One region of the Ruminococcus sp. AF37-20 genome, then DNA from elsewhere that is predicted to be linked to it. Evidence: riboswitches for the same ligand, from Rfam matches in the RefSeq annotation. Region 1 holds a riboswitch; the other holds the start of a gene.

Region 1 (7,909 bases):
GCCGTCCTTGATAGTAACAGGCTTGTGATCCTTAAAGTTTTTAAGTCTTACCTCTGGTCCTTTTGTATCAAGAAGAGTTGCAATATTAACGCCAAGTTCTTCCCTTAGCTTGCATACAGTTTCAAAACGAGCCTTATGAACACTGTGGTCAGAGTGTGAGAAATTGAATCTCGCAACGTCCATGCCGTTTTTCATAAGCTCACGCATAATGTTTTCGTCATCTGTGGAAGGTCCGATAGTGCATACGATCTTAGTTTTTTTCATTTTTACTCTCCTAACATACATTACTATTTCAACGCATTAGCGTTTTAATCTAAAAAACAAAGCTTTTTCATTTATTATAACCGATTTTAACTTAATCGTCAATAGCGCAATGTATAATTTGTGTAAAATTGAAAGACAAAATCATACATTTGTTTTAAAACAAAAAACGGGCGGTCTCAATAACCGCCCGTTCAACATCTTATCTTCCGAAGCAATCCTCGCAAAGCTCACGAAGATCCTTTGCCGCCTTTTCAATATCAGGCTGAGAAACCACCGCAGAAACTACCGCAGCACCATCAATACCCATACCCTTAAAGTTCGGCACAGTTTTTTGATTAACTCCGCCTATTATTACGATAGGGATATCCACAGCGGCTCTTATTTCTGCAAGTTGTTCCTTTGTGACAGCTCTTGCGTCTGTCTTTGTGTTGGTGGCATACATTGCGCCAACGCCAAGGTAATCTGCACCGTCTGCCTGTGCTTTTTTAGCTTCTTCAAGAGTTGCCGCAGAAATACCTATTATCTTGTCCTCACCGAGGATTTTTCTTGCAACTGCACATGGCATATCGCTCTGTCCCAGATGAACGCCTGCACAGTCAACAGCCTGTGCAATATCAAGTCTGTCGTTGATGATAAGCGGCACATTGTATTTGTCCGTTATCTTTTTTACTCTGACTGCAAGCTCATAGAATTCTCTTGAAGTGCAGTCCTTTTCTCTTAGCTGGATAACTGTACAGCCGCCTTTTACGCCCTCCTCTACCGACTGCTCGATAGTTTCGCAGGACATAAGTCCACGGTCAGTGCAGAGATAAAGCGTGTAGTCAATTTTCGATTTGTCCATTTTTTTACCCTCTTATCTTTTATCATAAAATAACTTCCATACCTGTCTTGTATGGCTTCAACCCTGCTTTTTCGTAAAATTTTCTTGCCGATGGATTACACTCCCACACGTTGAGAGTAACATTATAACAACCCTGCTCCTTAGCGAATTTCTTCACTGCCTCGTAAAGCACCGAGCCGATATGCCGACCTCTGCAATTTTCATCAACGCACAGATCGTCGATATACAAAGTCTTTATATCCGTGAGAACATTGTCGCCCTTATGCTCCTGAAACACACAAAAAGCGTAGCCCTTCATCACATCATTTTCATCAACTGCGGCAAATATAGGCTTAGTTTTATCCTTGAACATAGCTTTAAGCTCGTTATCAGTATACTTTTTCGCACCCTCTTTAAAAAGATCAGGTCTGCCCTGCTGATGAACTCTCTCTACCTGATAGAGCAGGCTGTTCATTTGCGGTATATCCTTTTCACAAGCAAATCTTACGGTCATTTTTCATTCTCCTTTGTATGAAAAAGTATAATATGCAATGCAAACGGACGAACACTGTTCGCCCCCGCAAGCAACATCACCACATAAAATTTAGTGGCATCACATTGATATGATACCACTAGATCTGAAATATTGCAATACTAAACTTCTTCTATCTTAGCCTTAGCCGCAAATACCTGACTATTCATTTTGCTGATTGCGTCAATGATAGAAATATGGAAGCTTCCAGAGCCTATCTCTCCAGCATTTTCATATGCGAACTCGCCTGCTATGCCCATGCTTGCAATGCCTGTTACAGCGGCGGTATACATATCGTCGCAAGCACCTGCGAATGAGCCTACAAGTCCTGTTGTCATACAGCCTGTGCCTGTTACCTTTGAAAGATATGGGTGACCGTTTGATATCCTTGCGACTCTTTTTCCGTCTGTTATTGTATCCACCGCACCTGTGATAGCTGCAACGCAGTTATACTTTGCGGCTGTTTTTTTTGCAACGGAAACAGGGTCGTTTTTCTCGTCAGCTTCCGAGGTGTCAACACCCTTTGTGGAAACTTCTAGTCCTGCAAGATATGACATTTCAGAAAGATTTCCTCTGAGTATGCTTATTTTCACATTTTCAAGTATACGCTTTGCAGTTTCATTTCTGAAATTTGATGCGCCTGCTCCAACCGGGTCAAAAACTACAGGAACGCCAAGCTCGTTGGCTTTCTTTCCAGCAACTACCATTGACTCGACCGTTCTTGCATTGAGAGTACCCATGTTTATAACGAGAGCCTTTGAGATAGAAGTTATATCTGCTGCTTCTGCGATATCGTCTGCCATGATAGGTGAAGCGCCAATGGCGAGAATGCAGTTTGCAACGTCATTTACAGTAACATAATTTGTGATACAATGCACCAAAGGGCATATATCTCGTACCTTGTCTGCTGCTTTCGCACAGCTTTCAATTATAGTGCCCATTATGCTCTTACCTCCTTTGAGAAGCCAAGGAAATTATCAAATACTTTTGCCTTTTTAAGAGCTGTAACGATAACGATAGCAAGAACTGTACCGCCTGCACAGCTTACAAAGAAAGGCAGAATATAAACTGTTATTGCTGCGGCTGGTGCGCCAACAAGAAATCTGGCAACAGGATATGCAAGAAGTCCACCGAGGACTGATGTGCCGAAAAGCTCGCCGACATAAGCGGCAGGGAGCTTCTTTATGTACTTATAGAGCATACCTGCAACGAATGCGCCAACCATTGAGCCCGGGAACGCAAGGAGAGAGCCAAGTCCCAGAAGATTTCTGAGAAGTGCGGCTGTGAAGCCAACGCCCACTGCCCATGCAGGTCCAAGGAAAACTGCACCGATTATGTTTACAAGGTGCTGAACAGGTGCGCACTTTGAAGCGCCGATAGGGAACGAAACAAGCGAGCCTACCACTGCAAGGGCTACCAATACTGCTGCGAATACCAATTTGTGAATGTTTGTCTTTTTCATTTTTATTCCTCCATATCGTATCGCACCGCCGAACGAAAAAGAGCAAGATATCCAGCGGCGCACAGACCGTGGCTATGCTATCCGCTCACGATCTGACGTAAATTATTTTCGGTCGGTGCTACATTGCACCCTCTCACCCCGAAACACGGGTTCCCTCGCTGAATACTTTTTATGAAAAAGTTCGCAAGACGCTCCTCTTGCACATTACATTCTTTTTATATCTGCTCTCATGTAATTGTCCGATTTTTCGTACAATTGTCGAGCTGACATTCAATTTTTATATCATGCGGGCGAACGCTGCTCGCCCCTACATCGAGTTTTCTACTTCTCTGAGCAGAATTTCACCTCTTTGCCCTCGAGTATCATGTTTGTTGTTCTAACGGCACACATCTTGCCGCACATTGAGCAGGTATGTCTGTCGGCAGGTGGGGTCTGCTCAAAGAATCTTCTTGCCTTTTCACCGTCAAGTGCTATCTCGAACATTTCGTCCCAATCCATTTTGTGACGTGCTGCTGCCATTTTATCGTCGATATCTCTTGCACCCTTTACGCCCTTTGCGATATCTGCGGCATGGGCTGCTATCTTGCTGGCGATAATGCCTTCCTTAACGTCGTCAACGTCAGGAAGTCTGAGATGCTCGGCAGGGGTAACATAGCAGAGGAAGTCTGCACCGCTTGCTGCGGCGATAGCTCCGCCGATAGCTGATGTGATATGGTCATAGCCAGGGGCGATATCTGTTACCAGAGGTCCAAGCACATAGAAAGGTGCGCCGTGGCATATCTTCTTTTCCATTATCATATTTGCGGCGATCTCGTTCATTGCCATATGGCCAGGACCCTCTACCATTACCTGAACGTCCTTTTCCCACGCTCTCTTTGTGAGGTTGCCAAGCTCGATAAGCTCGGAGATCTGAGCGGCGTCGGAAGCGTCTGCAAGACATCCCGGACGGAGTGCGTCGCCAAGTGAGATAGTAACGTCATACTCTCTGAGTATTTCGAGAACTTCGTCATAATACTCGAAGAATGGGTTCTCGTTGCCTGTCATCATCATCCATGCGAAGAGCAGTGAACCGCCACGGGAAACGATATTCATTTTTCTTCCCTCACGTCTGAAAGCTTCGATTGCACGTCTGTTGATACCTGCGTGGATAGTCATAAAGTCAACGCCCTCTTCTGCATGGGCTTTTACTACTTTAAGAAAGTCCTGAGCTGATATGTCAAGGAGGTCTTTATCGAGGTAGCCGATAGCGTCATACATAGGAACAGTGCCTATCATGGCAGGCGACTTTGCTACTAGCTCTTTTCTGAAAGTATTGGTCTTGCCGTAGTTTGACAGATCCATGATAGCTTCAGCGCCGAACTTGATAGCCATATCCACTTTCTGCATCTCAATGTCATAATTCTTAGCGTCCCCTGAGATACCGAGATTTACGTTTATCTTAGTTTTAAGACCTTTACCGATACCCTCGGCAGAGAGAGCAGTATGGTTTACGTTGGCAGGGATAGCAACCTGACCTGCTGCAACAAGAGCCATAAGCTCGTTTACGTCTATATTTTCTTTCTTAGCCACTGTTTCCATTTCAGGGGTAACGATACCCTTTTTAGCGGCTTCCATTTGAGTTTTATAATTTCTCATAGAACAGTTCCTTTCAAATCGTAATAATCATAAAAGTGATTAACGGGGCTATGTCCTTTGCCCACTGTGAATGATTTTTCTATTGCCTCGGTGATATAGTTTTTCGCCTTTGTTACAGCGGAGAGCATATCCATACCGTGGGCAAGGTTTGCAGTTATGGCAGATGACAAAGTACAGCCGGTGCCATGGGTATTAGGCGAATCAACACGCTTGCAGGCAAGCTTATGAACACCCTCTGGGGTACAGAGATAATCCACAGCGTCGCCGGTGAGATGACCGCCTTTGACGAGGACGTTTTTTACGCCCATATCCATTATTATCCTTGCGGCTTTTTCCATATGGTTTTCATTCTTTATCTCCAAGCCTGAGATAGCTTCGGCTTCGGGGATATTCGGTGTAAGGAGCGTAACTATAGGAAAGAGCTTTTCCCTCATGGTGGAAACAGTTCCGCCCTCAGAGAGAGCGTCGCCGCTTGTAGCGACCATGACGGGATCGCAGACGATAATACTTGGTTTATACTCATTAAGCTTATCCGCAACTGCTGAAATAATTTCGGCAGTTGGGAGCATACCGAGTTTTACGGCATCGACGTGGATATCCTCAAACACAGCGTCTATTTGTTTTTGTATCTCCTCAACGGGTACGTTGAAAACAGACAGCACACGGGTAGTATTTTCAGCGACGACAGAGGTAATAACGCTCATGCCGAAAGTTTCATTAGCGCTGAAGGCTTTAAGGTCGGCTTGTACACCTGCGCCACCGGAGCAATCCGAGCCTGCCACTGACAAACATTTTAACATACTTTATTCCTTTCTTATGGAAAAGGGGAAACAAAAAAACCTCCTGACCATGCAGGAGGTAAATTTACACAAATTGCTTCCTACACTGGTCTTGACCAACAGGTTCAAAGGGTCAGGTTTTACCTTCTCAACCCAGCTTTTTTGCTTGGGTCCCCCTGCAAACTTTATTCGATTTTTCGCAGTTTTTCTGCTTTTTTATTATAACACTGGTCAGCGAGATTGTCAAGGAAAAATTGTGCAGATATCGCAAGTATTATCGAGCAAACAAAATCGGGCTGTCGAGGGCGCCAGCCCCTACATTTACATTTGAAAATTTGCCGATACAATGCTATGAAACCAAGCGGGCGACCAAAGGCCGCCCCTACAGTTATTCGACAGTTTGTTATGCCGCAAGATCGCTTTGCTTTACAGTATTCTCCTGATAGTGTTTATTTTACCGCAATACTTGATATTCGCAAGAGGCTGTATTCTGATCCCATAATATGTACTCATGGCATGGACTATTTTTCCGCCGCCTATATACATTGCTACATGGCCATAGTTATTACAGATTATCAGGTCGCCTGCTTCTATATTCTTCAAAGACACTGCTTTTCCCATTTTCGCCTGCGAATATACGCTGTTATACATATTCACACCGGCTTTTCTATAGGCTTGCATAGTCAATCCACAGCAGTCCGTTGCCTTATACTTTGTTCCGCCCCAGACATATCTTCCGCCGTTCATGCTTGCGGCATAATCAACGGCTGTTTTTATTCTTGCTTTTCTCTCAGGTGTACGCTTCACACCTTTTCCTACCTTGACGTACTTACCCTTATGATCGCCTTCATTGATAAGGACATAATTTGCTCCGCCGACATTCTTGCTCTGACCTGCCACACGCTTATTTTTATCGGTAGTGAGAGTACCTGACACAGCCACAGAGGCTTTTGTTTTTGAAGATTTCTTGAACATACCGTTTTTAAAGCTATAAAGCTGAACGTTTTTATCTATATGATAGTATGTTTTTGCTGCTGTCTTTACGTTGAGAATCGACGACTCTGACTTGGCACTGCCATTTACTGCTTTGACAGTGACTTTATATTTTGTGGAAGCTTTAAGATAAAGCTTGCCGTCATCGGTTATATTTATATAGTTATCCTTTTTCAACGCCTGCCATGTATATTTTCTTACATAGCGTCCGTTTACATAGACCTCAAATGTAGTCTTCGATGAAAAGCTTGTGAGATTTTTTACTCCTGCTTCTATTTTGTTTGAATACGCTTGTCTTTTTATCAAAACAGGTTTTGTCATCGAGTCAGCAGCAGAAGCTGTTATAACATTCACATAAGTCTTAGCGGATCCCTGCGGTGCAAATGCCACAAAGCTTATCATTATAACTGATGAAATTATCACTGCTGTTATTTTTCTTATTATGTTGATAACGGATCAGTCCTTTCCAGTTTTTGTATTCATGTACTTATACGATTTCATGTATATTATTATACATCGTTAATTATTACAATCTGTAATAATTAAGTTTCTATTTTGTAAATACTTATGGCAGTATTATACGTTTCTGTTTATTGTTAGTATACAAATCTCCTATTTTAATTCAGTTATTAGCGTTTTCTTACATTATTATGAACATCATATCATTTTTTATTAATATTATATAAATATAATTTATGACAATCTTACAAATATAAGAAAAACATCATCTTATGGTTTGGTAGATTTAATCAAGCAAATTCTATAAATTGGTATTAGTCGTTTGCACCATTTGCGAAAACGTTTGCTACTATAAAATTACAGCGTTCTCAAAGATTGAGAACGATATGTGAAAACTAAAATTATTTTGCGTAAATTAATTGTGAAAAGTGACAAAAAAGCCGTTCACAATCAGTGAAAAAGTTCTGAAAATTAATTTTTTATAAATAAAATATTGCGAATACCATTGACAAACATAGTTTACTGTAGTATAATTTCATTAGAAAATACAGAAAACGTTTAAGTTCAGTTACGAGGTATATATTTATAGTGGGTATAATGGAGGTCACGCTGATGAAAAGCATTAATTTTATGGGCGACAATGGTTTCAAAGAAGCACTTGAGAGCGTTGGTGTAACTGCAAGCAGCAGTATCAGCAGCGAGAAGATCTCGGGCTGTTTTAAATATGTTACGGCTGACGATATGTGTATTATTACTGGATACTGCGGTGACAGCCATATCGAAGTGCTGGAGCTTCCTTTTGAGCTTCGCGGCAAAAAGGTCATAGCTGTTGCAGGCGGTGCTTTCGCACATCTTTACGACCTTAAATGTGCTGTTATCTCAAAGGACGTTGTTATCATCGGAAGAAAGGCATTTTACAAATGCTGTTCACTGGTGAATGTGACTATACCTGAGAGCGTAAGGTT
Region 2 (7,909 bases), on a different contig from region 1:
GGGCGACGTTGTTTTGCGTAATTATACAAAGACAATATACCGAAATCTTTCAGATGGTGAGATGATCGCAAGACTTGGCGGCGATAATTTCGTTATGCTTGTAAAGAACGAATCTCTTAGAGAATATATTGATATGCTCAGCTTTATGAACATAAGGTATAATGATGGCAAAGTATCAAAGGATTTTATTTTTAGTGCAACCATCGGATATTCGTCAACTGTGGGTATAAGATATCCAAGAGAAGTAATGGCTCGTGCAAGCATTGCATATGCTGCTGCAAGACGAGTTGGTGCAGGCCATGTAATGGAGTATTCCGAAAATATAAAACAAGAACTGATGAAAATTCAGGGAGTGCTGTCAAACTTCATGGCTGGGCTTATGGCAGGTGAGTTCGAGGTGTATTATCAGCCAAAGGTACGCATCGAAACCAAGGAGATATTTGGTGCAGAAGCCCTTGTACGTTGGCATAGAAAGGGAAGGTTATCAGCACCGGTGGAGTTTGTTCCGTTTCTTACCAATGACGGAAGCATAATAAAGCTTGACTACTATGTGCTTGAAGAAGTTTGCAAATGGCTGAGAAAACGCATAGATATGGGTTTTGAACCCTTGAGGATATCAGTGAATTTTTCGAGAAAGCACCTGGAAGAAAAAAATATGATAGGCAATATAGTTGCCTTGATCGATAAATACGAGCTTGATCACCAGCTTATAGAAATAGAGCTTACTGAAAGCGAGGATTATCAGAATTTTGAGCTTATCACAGAGATCGTGAATGGTCTGAGAGCTAATGGTATCGTCACATCTATGGACGATTTTGGTACTGGCTTTTCATCGCTCAATATGATAAAGAATGTTGATCTGCAGGTAATAAAGATCGACAAGTCCTTTATTCCTCTTGAAAAGGATTATGAGGGCAAAGATAAAGATCTTATAATGTTCTATTACATTATAAAAATGGTTAAAAAGCTTGGTAAGGAAACTATCGCCGAGGGAGTTGAAACTGAGCAGCAGCTTGACTATCTCAGAGAAGTTGGCTGTGACGCTGTTCAGGGCTTTGTGTTTGACAAGCCTCTGCCTGCGGCTGAGTTTGAGAAACGTCTTGCCTGCGGTTATAACTGATAAATAAAAGGACGAACATTTTGTGTTCGTCCTTTTTTCTGCATGAATGAAAGCAGCTACAGACCGCCAGCCTTTTGCAATGTGTGATTATTTATCCTGTGTGGAAAGTATCTTTCTAGTCTGAGGTATCTCAAAAAGTGCAAACGCACCGATAGCTGTGAATATCATTTCAGGAAGCATATAAGAGCCGTTGTAAAGCAGGCTGTAGAGTACGCTGTTGTCTGTTGAGAAGCCGTCCCACAGTGCGCCGAATGACTTCCAGATAACAACGCCGCTGATGAAGTGGCAAACAAATCTCAGGAAAACTGCTATCATTGTTCCTGCTATCCAGCCCACTGCACCTTTCTTTCTGAACATTCCTGCCACACCGAGAACTGTGTAGGCTGCAAGATAGTCAATGAATATGCAGGCAACGAGCATTATAGGAGAAAGTCCCCAGCCGAAAAGTCCGTCTGTGATACCCTGAATGAACTGAATGAGAGAGAACACAAATGCCGCTCCAAGACCCTTTGCTACGCCATGCTTAATGCTGAAAACGGCTATAGGAAGCATGGAGAGCAGTGTGATAGAGCCTCCCCAAGGGAGCTTGTATACTCTGATAAAGCTAAGCACTGTTGCCAGTGCCACCATTACTGCACCCTCGACCAATGTGAGTGTTTTTGAATTTTTCATATTATACCATTCCTTTCTGCGTACAAAAAATGCGTATGCCTGATAAAAGGGCACACGCATAGATATACACACTATTTTCCTACGCTGGCATTACCCATATCAGGTGCGGTCAGAACATCAATTTGCTCTTTCTCAGCCGAAAAACATTCAGCTCCCGTGTTGTTTTATGTACTATTGTTATTATACTGCTTTTTTCGTGGGTTTTCAATAGCTTTTTAGATTTTTTTCACCTAAATTGTATGGAAACATAAATATCTGTCACAAAACCGCATTTTATTATTAGTTTTGTACATCTTTGCTGAGTATCTCCTCTATGTTCTCAAAAATAAATTCCTGCGCCTGCTTTGGAAAAAGTATCGTCTTGTAGCTGTTTCCAAGCTGTGATATTTTTTCACGCTCTATTATTCCTGCTTCAGGGGAAAGTATTGTGGTTTCAAGAAAGCCCCTGCCGTTTGCACCGTCTTTTGCAAGATAATTTTCACCTATGAGCCATTCTTTTATGGCAAGTTTTATGCTTCTTATATCGCCGTCTGTGCCGAGCTGATAGAAAATGCTGTCGCATACTTCTGAAAGGGTCATATCCTGTTCTTTGCCTGAAAGCTCACCTGCGTGGGCGATTATATATTCCTTTGTGCTTTGACCGCCTTCCGCCATCTGCTTTTGCAGATAGCCCTCTGGGATATATTTATAGCCCGAAGCGGCGTCCGGATTTTCCTTGAGATATTTCTGTATCTCAGCTACAAAGTATCTTCCATAACGTTCCTGCTTTGACTTGCCCACCCCTGAGATATTCAAAAGCTCCGTCTGCGTCTTAGGCAGCTTTATACACATATCACGCAGTGAAGCGTCTGTAAGAATGATATATGCAGGCAGACTCGCCTGTGTCGCAAGCTTGCTCCGCACAGCTCTGAGCCGTCCGAAAAGCTCCTTGTCAAATGTCGTAACTTCGTCCCTGCCGATCTTTGTGACCGTTTCGCTCTTTGGTTTTTTCTTTGGAAGGCGTATTGTAATAGTCTTTTTGTCCATTAATATTTCCGCAGACCTTCTTGTAAGGGTAAGTACAGAAAAATCCCCGTGTGAAGTCTGTGTGATGTAATCATCAGCTTCAAGAAAAGCTATGAGCCTGCGGATATAGACCTGCGTGGAGTCTTTCATTATGCCGTATGTCGAAAGAGTGGAAAGGTCAAAACGCTTTACCTTTTCGGAGTCTGAGCCTTTAAGTATCTGTGCTATGACACCTGCTCCAAAAGAAAGGTTTCGCTGGTGAAGTCTATAAATGCAGGAAAGCACTTTTTGGCAATCCACAGACACGTCAACTTCTTCTGTTTCTCCGAAATCACCCAAACAGCCTGAGCAGTTCTGACAAGGCTTGTCCTGCTTCTCACCGAAATATCCAAGGATAAACTCTCTCAGACAGCCGTTTGTATTGCAGTAATCGGTCATCTTTTTCAGACGCATAAGATCACGTTTGCGTATCATTTCAAGTGTGTCATCGTCAAGGTCGGGATTGTCATGAGAATTGTTTATAAGAAACTTGTTGGTCGCAACGTCCTGACCGCTGTAGAGCAAAATGCACTTTGCTTCGTTGCCGTCACGTCCCGCTCTGCCTGCCTCCTGATAATAGCTTTCAATATTCTTAGGCATATTATAATGTATGACATAGCTCACGTTTGATTTGTCTATTCCCATGCCGAAAGCATTGGTCGCCACCATGACCTGGACACGATCAAAGATAAAATCGTCTTGATTTTTACGCCTTTCCTCATCAGAAAGACCTGCATGATAGCGTGAAGCGTTGTAGCCGTCGGCACAGAGCTTTTCACACACGCTCTCAACATTTTTTCTTGTGGAGCAGTAGATTATTCCGCAGTTGTCCTTGTATTTCTCAACTATCCTCACTGTTTCACTGTATTTGTCATGAGGGTGAGAAACGCCAAAGTAGAGATTTTTTCTGTCAAAGCCTGTGGTTATGGTGAAAGGGTCACGGAGTTCAAGCATTTTGATAATGTCCGCTTTTACTTCTGCGGTGGCAGTGGCGGTGAATGCGCTGACGATAGGGCGGTAGGGAAGTTTGCCGAGAAACTCGGGTATCTTCATATAGGAAGGTCTGAAATCCTGTCCCCACTGAGAAACGCAGTGGGCTTCGTCCACCGCAAGCATTGATATCTTCACCGACGAAGCCAGTGACAGAAACGATCCTGTCATCAGCCTTTCAGGTGCAACATATATTATCTTGTACATACCACGGGCGGCGTTTGATATAGCCATTTCATACTGTGCCGCCGTCAGTGAGGAGTTCAGATACGCTGCCCTCACTCCCGATTGTATCAGCGAGTTCACCTGATCTTTCATAAGGGATATGAGTGGCGAAACAACTATAGTTATCCCGTCAAACATAAGAGCAGGTATTTGATAGCACATAGACTTGCCTGCGCCTGTTGGCATAACTCCAAGGCAGTCACGCCCTGCAAGTATGCTGTCTATTATCTGCTCCTGACCGTTTCTGAACTGAGAGTGTCCGAAAAAGTCCTGAAGCACCGAATACTTATTGCGAAAATCTGTCATTTTATCCTAACTTTCCATTGTGTGTATGCTTATATTATACTACCAAAAACCAGCTAAGTCAAACAGATATACAAAATTCCATGCACGATTTTGTAACATCTTTTCCTTAGTCGCTATTGTAATTTTATCGGGATTGTGTTATAATAGGCTTGACAAATAATTAGTTATAAAAATATAAAAAATTAACAAATCTCCAAAGGAAGGATTGTCTGAACACAGTCGTATATTCAGGCATGGTGAAGATCATGGATATGGAAAATAAATTGTGGCAAAGCTATTTTGGTGCTGTCTGGGGAAAGGTTTGTTCAATATGGCACAATATCGGCGGATTTGTTATGGACGAGAAAAGCGGAGAGTTTTATGCCGATGAAAACTGTCGTGCTCTTATGGGACTTAGAGAGAACACAGATTATGACAAGTTCAGAGATATAGTTGCATTGAACGGCGGAGGACGAGATCTTGGCCTGCCGTTGTGTATAGAATTTCTTGATACTCCAACCAGCATTACCGCCGGAATAGTGTATCTGTCGAAAGAATATATGTCAAAAAGTGTTTTTGAAGGGCTCGACATTATACCACAATCAGAGCTTGTAAGACTTCTTGATGGAATGACACGCTCATCATTGCTTGCTCTTGTAAGATTTGATGGAGCAGGGAAGCTTTTGGATTCAGACTACTGCATAGGGGAGGCACTGAGGGCGGTTGTCGCAGTTATGCCTGAAAATACTGTGACGGCATTCAATTCAGACGGTCAGTTTTGGATATATGTTCCACGCTTTGGAGGTAAGCCTGAGGAATTTGCTGACAATATCCGTAAAGCGGTGAAGGAGTGTTGCCTGCCGGATGAATTTGGAGTGAGATCGTCTTCAAATCATTCGCTGTCTGTGACGGCAGGCATAAGCAGCGGCTTTGAAGTGCCAGCAAGACTCATGCACGCAGCAGGCTTTGCACTCTATGAAGCTAAGGCGAAGGGTGCAGGCAGTATTTGTTGCTTTGATCCTGAAAAATATGCAAAGCAGAAGAGTGATATCGAGAATATCAGGGCTTTTTCAGAGCTTCTTGATAAAAATCTGTTTACATATCATTTTCAGCCTATCGTTAGTTCTTCAACAGGCGAGATAGTCGCTTATGAAGCACTTATGAGAACAAAGGGAAATATAGCACTCAATCCGCTTCAGATACTCAACTGTGCTAAAAATTTTGGCAGACTTTACGATATTGAGAAAGCTACACTGAAAAATACTCTTAAATATCTCAGCAAGCATCAGCTCGATTTTGAAAACCGCAGGCTGTATATAAATTCAATATCATCTCATGCTCTTGACGATAAGGATTTTTATGCGATCGTCAATGACTATGGCGAACTTCTTGAAAAGGTCGTTATCGAAATGACAGAGCAGACAGAGATCAGCGAGGACGACCTCGAGAGAATAAGGGTGCGTCTTGAAAAGAACAATATGAGCCTTGCTATTGACGATTATGGCACAGGCTACTCAAATACATCGAATCTTCTGCGATATGATCCTGAGGTGGTAAAGATAGACCGTTCCCTCATTTCCGGCATTGACCAGAATCCTAAGGCTCAGAAGATAGTTTCAAAAATGGTGGAATATTTCCATTCAAGCGGATATACCGCACTTGCAGAGGGCGTTGAAACAAGCGAAGAACTTAAAACCATGATATATTTCGGTGTCGATCTTATTCAGGGTTATTATGTTTCTAAGCCGAAGCCTGTGCTTATCCACGATATCTCGGAAAATATCCGTGAGGAGATAGTGGCTTACAGTATCGAGGCGAGGGATAATGATAAAAAGGTCTTCCACGCTGAGGATAATGACGTTATCGACCTTGCTGAGATGTATAAAAAAAGATATTCTGACATTTTTCTTGGCACAGGTACATTTACTCTTTCGGGAAAGGCTGAGGACGATCGTGCAGTGCCTTTGTCCGTGACAATTGGTAATGGTGTTGATTGCGTCATTCACTTGAAAAACGCATGGCTCATTACATATGGGGAACTACCGAACATAAAGCTTGGCATTGGCTCGAGAGTAAGGATAGTGTGCAGCGGTGAAGATCGTATAGACGGCAGAGGCATTTATGTCCCTGAGGGATCGTCGTTAGAGCTTGTAGGCTCAGGTGAGCTTTATATCAGATCAGAATCACAGGATTGCTATGCAATAGGTACTGACAGCAAGCAGCCTTGTGGAAGGATAACTGTCGCAATGACAGGTGTTCTTGATATAACTGCAAATGGCGACAAGTGCGTCGGCATAGGCGGAGGAGGCTGCAAAAACGGCATTGTCATTGCAGGCGGTGATATAGCTGTAAATTGCAGTGGCGATAGGTGCGTTGGCATTGGAAGTATTGATGGCGACGCAGATGTGACTATATCAAACTGTGGCTGTAGACTAAAGCTTGCGGCAGGAGTATCAGTCGGTATAGGTACTATGAGCGGCAGTGCTGATATAAGCATTTCAGATTATAACATGAGCTGTGTGCTTTCGGGAAATAATCTGACTGCAGTGGGAGTTACGAGTAACGGTACCGGAAGGATATGTATTCTTGATGGCAGGCTCAACATTTCCATGAAAGGAAGAACTCTCAACTGTGTGGGAACAAGGGACGGCGAGCTGGATTGTGAGCTTAAAAATACTGTCTTTACGCTTTATTGCGAGGGCGGTTCTGTTTCAGGTGTTGGAGATAAAACTGGTAAAGGTGACGTGACAGCACAAACCTGTCAGTTCGACGTAATGTTCCTTACAGGCGATGGCTGGTGGCTTGGAAGTCCGAATGGTACGCTTTCAGTAGTCGACTGTAAGAAAAATATTAAGATAAACGAATAAGGCAAAGCCCATAGGCGTGCCTTGTGTGACGCTGCTTTAGATCGTCTGAAGCAGCACGGCTGATTTGTACGGAGGATCATGAGATGATGAATGATACTGCTAAACGCAGACGTATAAAAATAGGACTTTTGGTGAGCCACCTTGAAGATGATTTTGACGATGCGGTTGCAGAGGGCGCCATGATAGGCGCAGAGCAGTGCGACGCCGACCTCGTTATTTTTCCAGGCAGATATATAGATGGGATCTATGCCGACAAGCTGAGAACGGTGTATGAGTATCAGTATAATACTTTGTTCGATATGGCGGCGGCAAATAAGTTTGACGTTCTGCTTGTGCTTATCGGCACACTTGGAACATATCTTGACAACGAGCATAAGGCTCAGTTTCTGAAAAAATTTGCTGGAACGCCTGTTATAACTATAACGGCACATATTGATGGTTATCCTTGTATCATGCTCGACAACAGAACGGGAATGAAGGAGGCTATAGAACATCTTATAAAGGTGCATGGCTGTAAAAAGATAGGTATGGTAAGCGGACCTAAAACAAGTGATGACGCCCTTGAAAGACTTGACGTTTACAAGGAGACTCTTGAGAAAAATGGTATCATCTATGACGAAAAGCGTGTTGCATATGGCAATTTTTCGAAATTCTGTGTTGACGAAGTCGGAAAGCTTATTGACGATAATCCAGAACTTGATGCTAT

What was found. A riboswitch is a leader RNA that binds a small molecule or an ion and turns the genes downstream of it on or off. The one in region 1 is predicted to bind thiamine pyrophosphate.
Region 2: linked by a shared signal. The riboswitch ahead of DW015_RS04490 (energy-coupled thiamine transporter ThiT) and the one ahead of thiD (bifunctional hydroxymethylpyrimidine kinase/phosphomethylpyrimidine kinase) in region 1 are both predicted to bind thiamine pyrophosphate.

Annotation. Positions count from the first base shown of each region.
Region 1 is NZ_QTVE01000002.1:123,513-131,421, forward strand. It holds gene pyk (pyruvate kinase) at 1-264, opposite strand, end outside; gene thiE (thiamine phosphate synthase) at 464-1,105, opposite strand; gene DW015_RS01750 (GNAT family N-acetyltransferase) at 1,128-1,598, opposite strand; gene thiM (hydroxyethylthiazole kinase) at 1,739-2,557, opposite strand; gene thiW (energy coupling factor transporter S component ThiW) at 2,557-3,078, opposite strand; gene thiC (phosphomethylpyrimidine synthase ThiC) at 3,400-4,713, opposite strand; gene thiD (bifunctional hydroxymethylpyrimidine kinase/phosphomethylpyrimidine kinase) at 4,710-5,513, opposite strand; TPP riboswitch at 5,574-5,680, opposite strand; gene DW015_RS01775 (C40 family peptidase) at 5,919-6,908, opposite strand; gene DW015_RS01780 (leucine-rich repeat domain-containing protein) at 7,557-7,909, shown strand, end outside.
Region 2 is NZ_QTVE01000005.1:11,516-19,424, reverse strand. It holds gene DW015_RS04495 (bifunctional diguanylate cyclase/phosphodiesterase) at 1-1,120, shown strand, start outside; gene DW015_RS04490 (energy-coupled thiamine transporter ThiT) at 1,208-1,792, opposite strand; TPP riboswitch at 1,851-1,960, opposite strand; gene recQ (DNA helicase RecQ) at 2,072-4,357, opposite strand; gene DW015_RS04480 (GGDEF domain-containing protein) at 4,609-7,203, shown strand; gene DW015_RS04475 (GGDEF domain-containing protein) at 7,287-7,909, shown strand, end outside.